Regions from separate parts of the Fictibacillus enclensis genome, predicted to be linked through region 1. Evidence: riboswitches for the same ligand, from Rfam matches in the RefSeq annotation. Region 1 holds a riboswitch; the other holds the start of a gene.
What was found. Region 1 has a riboswitch for ZMP and ZTP ahead of QNH15_RS14075 (phosphoglycerate dehydrogenase). Riboswitches for the same ligand answer to the same signal wherever they lie in the genome.
Positions count from the first base shown of each region.

Region 2: linked by a shared signal. The riboswitch ahead of QNH15_RS09430 (bifunctional 5,10-methylenetetrahydrofolate dehydrogenase/5,10-methenyltetrahydrofolate cyclohydrolase) and the one ahead of QNH15_RS14075 (phosphoglycerate dehydrogenase) in region 1 are both predicted to bind ZMP and ZTP.

Region 1 is NZ_CP126109.1:2,689,092-2,696,085, reverse strand. Features, by position in the region: gene QNH15_RS14100 (IS1182 family transposase) at 1-470, shown strand, start outside; gene QNH15_RS14095 (hypothetical protein) at 664-849, shown strand; gene putP (sodium/proline symporter PutP) at 890-2,383, opposite strand; gene QNH15_RS14085 (peptide MFS transporter) at 2,689-4,077, opposite strand; gene QNH15_RS14080 (metallophosphoesterase family protein) at 4,280-4,777, shown strand; ZMP/ZTP riboswitch at 5,049-5,127, shown strand; gene QNH15_RS14075 (phosphoglycerate dehydrogenase) at 5,240-6,439, shown strand; gene QNH15_RS14070 (DUF2512 family protein) at 6,504-6,860, opposite strand; gene mutM (bifunctional DNA-formamidopyrimidine glycosylase/DNA-(apurinic or apyrimidinic site) lyase) at 6,984-6,994, shown strand, end outside.
Region 2 is NZ_CP126109.1:1,750,290-1,757,283, forward strand. Features, by position in the region: gene hpaD (3,4-dihydroxyphenylacetate 2,3-dioxygenase) at 1-829, shown strand, start outside; gene QNH15_RS09415 (pyridoxamine 5'-phosphate oxidase family protein) at 845-1,303, shown strand; gene QNH15_RS09420 (TVP38/TMEM64 family protein) at 1,499-2,101, shown strand; gene map (type I methionyl aminopeptidase) at 2,219-2,965, shown strand; gene QNH15_RS09430 (bifunctional 5,10-methylenetetrahydrofolate dehydrogenase/5,10-methenyltetrahydrofolate cyclohydrolase) at 3,136-3,984, opposite strand; ZMP/ZTP riboswitch at 4,039-4,128, opposite strand; gene mgtE (magnesium transporter) at 4,260-5,618, shown strand; gene QNH15_RS09440 (hypothetical protein) at 5,668-5,871, opposite strand; gene QNH15_RS09445 (NAD(P)H-dependent oxidoreductase) at 5,994-6,575, shown strand; gene QNH15_RS09450 (GNAT family N-acetyltransferase) at 6,622-6,994, shown strand, end outside.

The DNA.
Region 1 (6,994 bases):
GGGTGATCGCCCACCGCAGATACCACCCAACAAAAGGGCTGATGCCGAAATGGAAATTTACATACGATAAAGAACGGGAAGTATATGTTTGTCCCAATGGCCAGGAACTCGTCTACTGCACAACCACAAGGGAAGGATATCAGGAGTATAAATCGGATCCCAAGCTATGCGCAGAATGCCCACTATTAAATGAGTGCACGCGTTCAAAAAACAAACAAAAAGTCGTAACGCGCCATGTCTGGGAAGAACATAAAGAAAAAGTACGCGACAACAGACTGTCGGCTTCTGGAAAGATGCTTTATAAATTTAGAAAAGAAAAGGTGGAGCGAAGCTTCGCAGATTCGAAAGAGCTGCATGGGCTTCGCTATTGCAGGTTGAGGGGATTACAGAATGCGAGTGAGCAGGTGCTTCTCACAGCAGCCTGTCAGAATATGAAAAAGATCGCCACACACCTAGCCAAGCTTGGCTAGGTGTGTGAGGATCTTTTTCTTCAGAGAAATCACACAACAGGGCAGTAATTCTAAACAAATAAAAAAGCTTGTGGAGAAAAAACAGAGCTTTCTCCACAAGCTGAAAGCATCCTTTGACAAAAAGGATGCTTTTTTAGCCGGGAGTCTACGGTGTATAATGAACAGGAGAGATAACAGGGAAGGTGTGTAGTTGATGATCGATGTAGAGATGCCGGAAAATAAACTGGAACTGCTGCCTGCTGTATTTATTTTTATTATTTTCGTGATCCTTGCATGGATGACAGTCAAGTTCCTAAAAAAACTTCATGAACGTGAATTGAAAAAAGCAGAAGAGGCAGAAGCAAAAATGAAAGAATATTATCTTCATAATAAACATTAAATAAAAAAACGAGGCAGCTCAATGCGGCCTCGTTTTTTATTTAAGCGTTCTTCATGTTGTTTACTTCTTCTGTCAATGTTTCTTCCATCTCTGCAAATGTGTTTTGTACTTTGTTGGTTGGTGATTTCGTCAACAAACTTACAACTACAACAGCAATAAGGCTGAGGAAGAAACCAGGAATCATTTCATATACCTGCTCTTTTAAGCCAGGGAACTGTACCCAGGTAATAACAGCTACAGCACCGACAATCATACCAGCAAGTGCTCCCCATTTGGTCATCCGTTTCCAGTAAAGACTGAGCAAAATCGCTGGACCAAACGCTGAACCAAAACCAGCCCACGCATAGCCTACAAGAGACAGGATTGTATCATTTGGGTGGTAGGCAAGGATAGACGCAATAACGGCTACAAGCAATACAGCCAAACGTCCAATGGTTACAAGCTCTTTATCTGAAGCTTCTCGGCGGAAGAAGGCTTTATAAAAGTCTTCTGTCATCGCACTGGATGTAACCAGCAGCTGAGACGAGATCGTACTCATGATCGCAGCCAGAATGGCAGCGAGCAGGAATCCGGTGATCAGCGGGTGAAACAGTATCGTTGAAAACTTGATAAATACTGTTTCCGGATCGCCCAGTTTAATTCCTGATTTATGGAACCATGCGATTCCGACCAAACCAGTAAGGACTGCTCCCAGCAAGGAAATACCCATCCAACCCATTCCGATACGGCGGGCAACTTTTAAATCTTTGATGTTCGTAATCGCCATAAAGCGGACGATGATGTGGGGCTGTCCAAAGTATCCGAGTCCCCAGGCAAGCATGGAAATCAGGCCAATTGCTGACGTACCTTTAAACAGATCAAACTTGGTTGCATCCATCTGTTTAACGGTATCAATCGTTGATTGCACTCCGCCTACGTCTGTAAAGGCGACAATAGGCACAAGCACAAGGGCAATAAACATGATGATGCCTTGTACAAAGTCAGTCCAGCTTACCGCAAGGAATCCCCCAAACAGCGTGTAAGCAACCACTACTCCGACGGTAACGAATAATCCCACTTTGTAATCAAGGTTAAAGGAACTTTCAAACAAGCGGCCGCCTGAGACCAATCCGGCAGAAGCATAGAAAGTAAAGAAAACCATGATGACAATCGCTGAAACAAATCGTAAGATCCTGGCTTTGTCGTTAAAACGATTTTCCAAAAAGTCAGGAATAGTAATGGAATCATTCGCTACCTCAGTGTAGGTACGCAGGCGTGGAGCTAGTACAAGATAGTTTACATACGCTCCAATCAATAGTCCTACGGCAATCCAAATACTTGATAGTCCGGTCGCATACATGGCTCCGGGTACACCCATAAGCATCCATCCGCTCATGTCTGAAGCTCCTGCTGAAAGCGCGGTAACCGCGGGTCCAAGACCTCTGCCTCCAAGCATGTAATCCGACAGATCGGACGTTTTCTTGTACGACCAATATCCAATTCCTAGCATGCCGGCCATATAGATAGCCAGCGAAGTGATAACACCAATTTGCACCAAATCTCCCCTTTTTTAAGTTTTTCTTTAGCAGCTGGTCTTTTTCATCTTTGAGCAGCTGCAGGTTCTTCCTCGACGAAAGTGCTTACGGTTACTTAACCTAACAAAAACTTTACATCCCTTCAAGTCGCGAGCTGGTTGCTAATCGATTGGAAAAACAGGTTGAGCGTATACAGGACAAGAGGTTCAGGGGATACAAGAGAGGGATAAAGTAAAACAATTTCAAATTTTCAGTCAGGGAATTACCACAAAAAAAGAGGATTCAGATCCATAAGAAAATGGACCAAGAATCCTCGTACAAAACGTTATTGAGCGGACATTTTTACCAATTTTTTGGATAGTCCTAATAGGACCAGCCCAAGGAAAATTGTCACACCGCCGATAATCATAAACACTTCGAAATAACCAAGTGACTCAGTGGTTGAAGCCAATTGTCCGGCAAGGATATTTGCAAATCCGGACCCAGCAAGCCACACACCCATCAACAGTGAAGCCAGCTTAACTGGTGCAAGCTTACTTACCATGGACAAACCTACTGGCTGCAGGCATAGCTCCCCGATCGTATGAAGGAAGTAGGTAAGGACCATAAAGATCATATTGGCCTTAACAGCAGAAGAGTCGCCTGTTCCTGTTTGAAGAAGAGCAGGGATAAGAACAGCAAATCCGGCGCCAAGCAAGATCATACCTGTTGCCATTTTGGTTGGTGTAGCCAAATCGCCACGCTTCGTTTTTGATAATTTTACCCATAGTACAGAAAGAATTGGCGCAAAGATGACGATAAAAAGAGGGTTTAATGACTGGAACCAAGAGGTTGGAACGGTCCATCCAAATACCGTACGGTCAATAAACTTGTCTGTATAAAGGGTTAACGAACTACCGGCTTGTTCAAATCCGGCCATAAAGAAAATAACAAAGAATGTTAAAATAAAGATAACTTTAATTCGGCTTTTTTCAGCCTTGGTAAGAGGTTTCTTTTTCTCTTCTGTGCTGATTTCATTCTGCGAAACGCCAACCGGCTTTTTGCCGATGTCTCCCAAATACTTATTGCCAAGAAGGTTGAACAGAAGCTGCCCGACAATCATGCCGATCGCAGCAGCAAGGAATCCGAATTTGAACCCGAAGTGCTCAACCCCATTTACCGTAGTCTTAAAGTAATCTTCAGCCAGGAAACCAACAATTAATGGAGAGAAAAAGGCTCCAATGTTAATACCCATATAGAAAATGGTAAATGCAGCATCTTTACGTGCATCGCTTTGCGGGTATAGATCCCCAACGAGTGTAGAAATATTAGGCTTAAAGAAACCATTCCCGATAATCAATAAGGCTAGCCCAATGTAAAATGCCGCATGGCTTTGGTTGGCAAACAATACAAAGTTACCAAGTGCCATTGTGACACCGCCAATGGTGATCGCCAGACGTTTCCCTAAGAAACGGTCGGTTAAATATCCTCCTATCAACGGGGTAAAATAAACGGCGCCGGTGAAGAATCCGTAAATACTAAGCGCAAGGCCTTCACTCATACCGAGTCCGCCGCTAATCAACGATTTTGTTAAATAAAGAACAAGAATTGCTCTCATGCCATAATAACTGAATCTTTCCCACATCTCAGTGAAGAAGAGCAAGTATAGGCCAGGTGGATGTTTCTTTTTTGGCTGGAGCTGAATGTCCTGCTCCACTTTAACAGTTGCTTCCATCTTGATGCCTCCAATATATTTAAACTATTAATATTTTAATTTACTAAATATTTAGTAGTCAATGAAAATTATAGGAAAATGTTATTATAATTTAATTATGAAAATAATGAATTATCTAAATATAAAGCGTTTTCCTTGCTGATACAGTGAAAATTGACCCGTGCCAAATGAATCAAAAAGAAATAAGGAGCTGAATTTTTCTGTGAAAATTGTTGTGTTATCGGATACTCACATGCCCAAAAGGGCCAAAAAAATACCTGAGAGGCTAATTGCCGATCTCAAGACTGCTGATTTAATCATCCATGCCGGTGACTGGCAGACACCAGATGTGCTTCATCAATTGAAGCAGTATGCTCCGGTTGAGGGGGTAACCGGAAATGTTGACGGACCCGAAATGAGATATTTTTTCAATGAAACCCTTTTATTGAATGTGAATCAATTTATTATAGGTGTGGTTCATGGCCATGGCACCAAACAAACAACTGAAAAAAGGGCAATAGCCGCATTTAATGTAGTAGATGTGGATTGTATCATCTTCGGCCACTCGCATATTCCAAAAAATTACCGCCGTAACGGAGTCTTAATGTTAAACCCCGGCTCACCGACGGATAAAAGAAGGGAAAAGTGTTATTCCCATGCAATTCTTACAATTGATGATGAGATGACTGCCAAACATATATTTTATGATAATAAAGATTAACATTATTAATCATTATACACCTTTCATTTCATGTTTTCAAAAATTGGAATTTATCCCTTATGCCTTATGACATATTAGCAGTGTTTACATATTTATCATCTTTCAAAGTGATGAGAACTTGCTCGGTAAATAATATGATTTCAACCAGCAACAATGACAATATCAGCCAGATTCCAGAATATTTAGCCATACTAGGAATGATATTAACAGAATTTTTACGAAATAAGTGTTGATACGTGCAGAAAAGTCTGATAGAATGATACAAAATCTAAAGGCTATGTGTAACTGGCGAAACGCGGATCACCGCGAGGGAGCACATAGTGTCGTTGCCGTTCGCCTGGGCAGAGGTAAGGGGATATTTATCCCTTTGCCTCTTTTCGTTTATTTGTCAAGGCATGTTCACCTTATCTTTTTGGCAAAGAGGCGAGACAAAAACCCATAAAAAAAGAGGAGAGAACCAAAATGACCACAACTGCATTGGAAACAGTAAAGACCATCAAAACCTTGAACAATATCGCGGAAAGCGGATTGAAGGTTTTCAGCAACGGGGTTTATAAGATTGATAATGAAAGTGAAAATCCTGATGCCATTGTTGTACGAAGCTTTAATATGCATGCTTTAACTTTCGGTGATGAACTAAAAGCCATCGCGCGTGCGGGAGCCGGTGTCAACAATATTCCGGTCGATCAATGCACAGAAAAGGGAATTGTTGTTTTCAATACTCCAGGTGCAAATGCCAATGCTGTAAAAGAAATGGTTCTTACTACACTGATGGCTTCTTCCCGTAACCTGTTTGCAGGCATAGCCTGGACAAAAACCCTTGAAGGGGAAGGAGACCAAATTCCAAAACTGGTTGAAGCAGGGAAAAAGCAGTTTGTCGGAAAAGAAATCAAAGGAAAAACACTAGGTGTCATCGGTTTAGGGGCGATAGGTGCGCTCGTCGCCAATGATGCGCTCGATCTTGACATGGATGTTATCGGTTTTGATCCATTCATCTCTGTGGACACAGCATGGAACCTGTCCAGAAATGTCCAGAGGGCGATGACGATTGAGCAGCTGTACGCAGAGTGTGACTATATTACGGTTCATGTTCCCTTTACACCAGATACAAAAGGAATGTTTAATCAAAAGGCCTTTAACGAAATGAAACCCGGAGTGCATATCCTAAACTTCTCCCGTGGTGAGCTTGTAAACGAAGCTGATATGCTGGCCGCACTGGAAGACGGTACTGTTGGCCGCTATATTACGGATTTTCCAAACGAAAACGTGCTGAAGATGAAGAATACGGTTTCTATTCCACATCTTGGCGCATCCACAAATGAATCTGAAGAAAACTGTGCCATTATGGCTACCCGACAGGTCAAAGAATTTTTGGAAACCGGTAATATCAAGAACTCTGTTAACTTTCCAAACGCCTCTTTGCCATATACAGGTAAGCTTCGAGTGGCCGCGTTTCATGAAAATGTGCCCAATATGGTCGGTCAAATCACTCAGGCGGTGTCCAGCTATCATTTGAATATTGCCGACATGGTGAACAGAAGCCGGGGCGGATATGCGTATACCATTGTTGATATTGACAATAAGGTAAATGGCGACGTCATTCCGGGACTGGAAGAAAAAATTAGAAACATTGAAGGTATTGTAACAACACGTGTCATTTAAAGAGGTTCTCGTACGAAAAAAGACCGTCATTCCAAGAATGGAATGGCGGCATTTTTATTTAGATTTAAATGGGTTCGCTATGAGCCCTGTGGGTTGCCAAAAGAAAACGGTGAGTTACATATTCCAGAACACCGAGCAACAGGCTCGTCAATAATGCCCCATACCATGTCATGGATGCCTCCCATTGAAAGTTCGAGGCATAGTAAACAAGGATCCATGAAACCAGAACATCAATGAGGACACTGATCCAAAGTACTCCTTTTCTTAAAACAAAATATTCGAGTGGCACACCAAGTACCGCCAGGGTGATGGCAACAACGGCAATTTGCCAATAGTCCTCAAAATGTACGCCTGGAAAGAAAACGGCGGAAAGAATTAACACAACGGGAATCGCTATAAGTTTTATGATCAGACTGCTCATGTTGTACCTCCTACCTCCTGTTCTTCCTTGATATTGTAACCATGATGATAAACTTTCATGTCTGAACGACAGAAAAATGGCAAATACTAAACGTCAAATAAAAGGGAGCGGGAGGTTTGAAAGATGCCGGAATT
Region 2 (6,994 bases), 940 kb from region 1:
TTGTCTCGTGCTAAAAAAAGCGGTGAAACCAGGTGTTCATTCCATTGGATACAAGGTTTGGCATGAAGATGACCTGGAGAAAATTGAAAGCCTTTTCAAAAAGAAGACACTTCATACGGAATGGGAAGAAGCGGGTGCTCAGAAAGCTCTTGGCCGTACGCTCAAAGCGACTGACCCGGACGGAATACCATTGGAGTTTTTTGCGAGAATGGAAACGGTGGAACGGTGCCTGCAGAAATATGATTTATATAAAGGTGCCCGGATGCAAAGGATCGATCATGTAAACTGCATGGTGCCTGATGTAGGGAAAACAGTGGCCTTTTACAATGATGAACTGGGCTTCCGCTGTTCGGAATACACTGCGACTGCAGATGACAGCATTTGGGCGGCCTGGCTGCACAGAAAATCCTCCGTCCATGATGTTGCCTTTATGAATGGGGAAGGACCGCGTTTGCATCACATTGGCTTTTGGCTGTCTGATCCGTTGAGCCTGATTCATGCTTGCGATGTTCTGGCGAGTATGGGGCATGCGGATTGCATTGAAAGAGGGCCGGGCCGCCATGGGATTTCCAATGCTTTCTTTCTGTACATCCGGGATCCGGACGGAAATCGCATAGAGCTGTATAACGGTGATTATCTGACATGTGACCCCGATTTTGAGCCGGTGAAATGGGATATTAACGATCCGAGGCGCCAGACATTTTGGGGCCATAAAGCGCCAGACAGCTGGTTTTCGGAAGCCACTGAATTTATTGATTCGGCTTCCGGGCAGCCAGTTATCCAATCTAAAGCGGTACTGGCACAGCAAAAGCCTGATTTTGTCACATGATAAGGAGCAAATAACATGGCGAAAATGGACGTACCTGCCCAACTCTCAAGTGAGCTTTTTGAGTTTTTACAAGGAGAAAAACTGGTTCTGCTGGGATCGGTGGAAGCCAATTCAAAGGCTCCTGGTGTTTCGGCCATCTCCTGGGTAAAAAGCTGTGACGAAAAAAGAATCCGGTTTTCGGTGACAACCAATTCAAGAATCATTGCCAACATCAAGGCCAACCCCCAGGTCGTTTTAACGGTTGTAGGGCTTGAAACCGTCTATTCCATCAACGGGAATGCGGCCGTACTGGAAGAGGAGATGAAAGGTGTACCTCTTAAACTGGCAAAGATTGAAGTGGAAATCCAGCATGTGTATGAAAGTATGTTTTGGGGAGCTAAGATTGTTCAGGAACCCCGATACGAGAAAACCTATAACGCTGAAAAGGCAAAGGAACTCGACCTGAAAGTTTATAAGGCATTAATGGATGAATGAAAAAATCCCCATTTCGGGGATTTTTTTGTGAGGATGACTCGGCTCTGCAGGTACGTGTTACTAGGACGAATGGCGTAAATATGGTAAACTAGTTGAAAAGTCTGTCTAATTTTGGCGACATATAAAGAGATCCGCCATGGGATTAAAATAAGCTGAAATGGAAATTATGATGCTATAAAGAAGGGAGACCGGGCTATGAATTGGAGTGAGTGGAAATCGTATTTAACGCAAGAAAACATTCTGCATTTTTTAGAGCAATACCGGGATTTAGGTTTTTTGCCCGGCGTGCTTCTCCCCTTGCTGGAGGCGATCATACCCGTATTGCCGCTTTTCATTATCGTAGCTGGTAATGCAGCCGCCTATGGGTTTTGGCTGGGGGCGCTTTTATCGTGGCTGGGAGCAGTGCTCGGGTCACTGGTCGTCTTTTTTCTTGTACGGAAATTCGGACAAAAGCGATTCCTTCACTTTGTCACGAGGCATCATAAGATTGCGAAGCTGCTGGGTTGGATGGAACGCCATGGATTTGGAACTCTTTTTCTCATCTATTGTTTTCCGTTTACCCCTTCTGCCTTAATTAATGTGATTGCAGGGCTGTCAAGAGTCAACCAAAAGACATTCATGCTTGCGGTGACCCTTGGAAAACTGGTGATGATCGCGATTATATCTTTTATCGGCTATGACTTTTTGGATGTAATAAAAAATCCATTAAAACTGGGACTTGCGGTATTCGGCATCCTTGTTCTCTGGCTTGGAGGCAAGGTGGTGGAATCAAGAATGAAACAAAGCCACCAGGCGTAAATCAATCATTGATTTGCGCCTTGCGCTGTTTTTAAGCATCCGATCAGGGGAACAAATGCAGAAACCAAGAATATAGTAAGTTAACCTACTTATCATGCAGGATGGAAAGGAAAACACATGATTATTTATAAGTCAAAACGTGAAATTGAAAAAATGAACGAGGCAGGAACTCTTTTGGCAGAGTGCCACAAGGAGATCAAAAAAATCATTAAACCGGGGATTTCAACGCTGGAAATCGATGCGTTTGTGGAGCATTTTTTAAAGAAGAATGGAGCCACTCCCGAGCAAAAGGGCTATCAGGGATATCCGTTCGCGACATGTGCATCTGTAAATGATGTCATTTGCCACGGTTTTCCGAATAAGAAAAAGCTAAAATCGGGAGATATCGTAACGATTGATATGGTTGTAAACCTAAATGGATGGCTTGCAGACTCGGCATGGTCCTACACAGTGGGTGAGGTTTCGGAAAAAGCACAGCATCTGTTGGAAGTCACAGAGAAATCCTTATACCTCGGCATTGAGCAGGCAGTGATCGGAAACCGGATCGGCGATATTTCACATGCAATCCAGCAATATGCGGAAAGCGAGGGGTTATCGGTCGTGCGTGAATTTATCGGCCACGGTATTGGCCGTTCGATGCACGAAGACCCGCAAGTCCCTCATGCAGGCCCGAAAGGAACTGGTCCGTTGCTAAAAGAGGGTATGGTGCTGACGATTGAACCGATGTTAAACACCGGTAAACGCTATGTGAAAATTGATGATGACGGCTGGACAGCAAGGACGTTTGACGGTTCCCTGTCCACACAATATGAGCATACCCTGGCGATCACGAAGGATGGCCCGCTTATTTTGACGGCACAGTAAATGAGCTCTTGCAAAAAACCGGACTTCAGGACCGGTCTTTACTTAATACCTGCCATTTTAATTTTCAGATACCCGCGGAAATTCGTCATTTACGCGCCAAAACACTTGTTATGTTATGTCAGACACAAAAAAAGAGCCATGCACCCTTGCGCATGGCTCTTTTTTACTTCTTATTGCTGATTTAGTTTCTTTTCGGCTGCATCAACGGTGTGCTTCAGCAGCATGGAGATGGTCACAGGGCCGACTCCGCCAGGAACAGGGGTGATGGCACCTGCGTTCTTTTCACATTCTTCATAATCCGCGTCACCAATGTTGCCAGGATTGTAGCCGGCATCCATGACAACGGCTCCTGGTTTGATCCAGTCACCTTTAATAAATTTTGGCTTTCCAACGGCAGCGACAACAATATCTGCCTGCTTAACGATTTCCGGCAGGTTTTGTGTGCGGGAATGGCAGGTTGTTACGGTAGCGTTGCGGTTCAGCAGAAGCATGGAAACCGGTTTTCCAAGGATAGGGCTTCTGCCGACGATAACCGCGTGTTTTCCTTCGATAGGGACATCATAGTAATCCAAGATTGCCATAATGGCCGCAGGGGTGCAGGACGGATAGCTTCCAAAGCCGAATGACGTTTGTCCGAATCCCCAGCTTGTTACACCATCCACGTCTTTTTCAATGTCAATGGCTTCAAAGGCTGACCTCTCATCAATGTGTGAAGGTACCGGATGCTGCAGCAGAATCCCGTGTACCGCCTCATCCTCATTAAGTTCATGAATGGTTTTTAACAGGTCTTCTGTAGTGATTTCGGCAGGAAGGTGAATTCTTTTGGACAGGATGCCCAATTTTTCACACGCGTTGCCTTTCATTTTGACGTAAGTGGCCGAAGACGGATCATCGCCGACAAGAACTGTAGCCAGACAAGGGGTTACGCCCCGGCTTGTCAGCTCTTCCACTCTTCCTTTCAATTGTTCCTTGATATCGGTTGCGACACGGGTGCCATTGAGTATTAGCTTGTTTTCCACTCTGATTACCTCCTGAGAATAGAAAAGAGGCAAGGAATAGATACACTGATCCCTTACCCCTGCCCAGACGAACGGCTTTTTAGGTGATGCTTGCAGCTTCCTTGTGGTCAATTCCACACGCTCTCGTCAGTTGCTGCTTTTATTTATTCTGTTTAGATTATACCCCAAGCTTACAAAAAGATTCAACCCTGCAAATCTTGATAAATATTATGTTGCATTCGCAGTTTCTTGGAGATTCTTATATAATAGGAACATTAATAAAGGGGGTGACATTCGTGTTCAAGGAAATGACGGAAAATCAGATTCTGCTTTTTGTGATTAAAAGCTTGAAAGAACTGAGGAAAAAAGAGTTTCAGGAATTAATGGATGAACTGCATCCATATGATATGGCGGAAGTCTATAAAACGCTGCCGGAGAAGCACCGGCATAAATTTCTCACCTTCCTGACCACCAGGCAGCTTGCCTCTCTTATTCAGGAGCTTGACAGCGATCTCCAAATAGAGATTTTGCACAAATTGGGCATTGAGCGATCATCTCATATCATGAACGAAATGGAAAATGACGATCTGGCCGACCTTCTGAGCAATTTTTCATTTGATGAAATTCAGGATTTTCTCGCATCCATGAGGACGGATGAGTCCCGGACGGTTCAATCTCTCATGCAGTATCCCGCCGATAGCGCCGGCGGGATTATGACCAACCGCTTTGTTTGGATTCCGCAAATGTTTACTGTACGGGATGCGGTTGACAAATTGAAGACATTTGCTGGCTTTGCGGAGAACATTTATTATTTGTATGTCATTAACGAAGAAAAGCAGCTTGCAGGAGTTGTATCCTATCGGGACCTTCTCCTTGCGGATATCAATGACAAAATTGAAGAGGTGATGTTCACCCGTGTCATTTCGGTTCCAGCCGAAATGGATCAGGAGGAAGTGGCAAGGACCATCGAACGCTATGATTTTATCGCAGTCCCTGTTGTTGACGAAAATGATGTGCTATTAGGGATCGTAACAGTGGATGACGTACTCGACGTTTTAATCGAAGAGGCAAACGAAGACATCGAAAAGCTCTCTGCTTCCGGTAAATCAATCGATTTTAATACAAGTGCATTTGTTGCGTCCTACCGGCGGCTGCCATGGCTGATTCTGTTACTGTTTATTGGTATTATTTCGGGAAGCATCATTTCTGCCTTTGAGAGTACTCTTTCTAAAGTTGTTTCGCTCGCCTTTTTCATGCCAATGATTGCGGGGATGACAGGGAACACTGGCACACAGTCGCTGGCCGTCGTTGTTCGCGGACTGGTTTCGAATGATGTTGATAAAAAAGTGGTGCTGCGTCTCATCCTGAGGGAACTGGGTGTGGGACTGATCATTGGCACCACCTGTGGTATTCTCATTGCACTTGTCGCCTATTTTTGGCAAGGGAATGCCATACTGGGCTTGGTGGTTGGAAGTTCATTGTTTTTGACCTTAATTATCGGAACGTTGTCAGGGACGTTGATCCCGCTCCTGTTGTACCGTTTCAATGTGGATCCGGCAGTGGCTTCCGGTCCGCTCATCACCACGCTTAATGATATTTTTTCGTTGTTCGTGTATTTTGGTACCGCATCAATTTTTATTTCACACTTAATCTGAAAACAACAAACAGCCGTCCAGTCTCTTATGCACTGGACGGCTGTTTGTGTTACCGGGTTTCTACAAGCCTGTCGACTTCTTCTTTCCATTCTAAAATTTTGTTGGAGAATTCGCTGAACGGGATATCAAAAGGATAGGACTTATTCAACAGAATTTGTTCTTCCTCAGAGAGCTTGGACATAGCTTCCTTTAGTTCCATACCGGTACGGGCAAAGAGCTGCAGTGCACGCTCCACATTATTGAGCATTTCCATTTTTTCAGCCTCCTCTGTTTCTATACAAATTCCCCTGATATTGGTAATCAAACATCTTTTTTTACTAGTGAAAAGGATTTTAAAAGGACGGTGTCGTATAGGAGTTGGGAAGGAGGCGAGACATGATGAATCATCTTTTACTGTACTGTCATCTGTCGAATCACAGCTTCAATCATGCCTTGCTCGAGGTATATTCGAAAGAACTGGAGAAAAAGGGCCATCCGGTCATTATAAGGAATCTGTATGATCTGGCCTTTGATCCGGTTCTGACTGAAAGGGAATACGAGAATTCGCTGGAAGGTCAGTATGAGGTGGATGTGCTCAACGAACAGAAGCATATCGCCTGGTGTGACTGCATTACACTGATCTATCCGGTTTGGTGGGGTGGCATGCCCGCGTTGCTGAAGGGTTATATAGACCGCGTATTCAGCTATGGCTTTGCATATGAGCTGGACGGGGAAGATCCCATTCCACGGCTAAAAGGCAAAACGGCGATTACGATTTGCACGACCGGAACCCCTTCTGATATATACGAGGAGAACGGGATGCATGACGCCATGAACGTGGCGCGCAACCTTAGTATTTTTGAGTTCTGCGGGATACAGCCCATCCAGTCACTTTATTTTGGCAACGTGATATTGGCCGGTGATGAAAAAAGGCGGAGCATGCTTGAGGAAGTACGGTACCTTGCGCAAACGCAGTAATAAAGAGAAAAGATACATTTGAAAACGATGAAGGAGAAGAAGCAACATGATTGTTAAAGCAGACGATACTTTGAATGAACAGATTTTGGATTATCTCGATGAGGAAAAGGCAATGAATCTATTCATCATCGGTGATATTGAGAACTTTGGTTACGATACGGATTTTCAGGATATCTGGGTGGATCTTGGGGAGCAGGGGGAGATACGGGGGATTTTGCTTCGGTACTTTGGAAACTATCTTCCATACGCAAAAGAGGAGATTAATGCTGAAGGATTTTCAGAGATTATTAAGGGCGGCCCGCCACTTGAAATGCTTTCAGGGAAAAAGGAAATTGTTGAACAGTTTCAATCCATTTTCTCGTTCACATCAAAAAAGGAATTGTATTTTGCCGAGCTTGAGGAAGGGGACTTTTCCATGA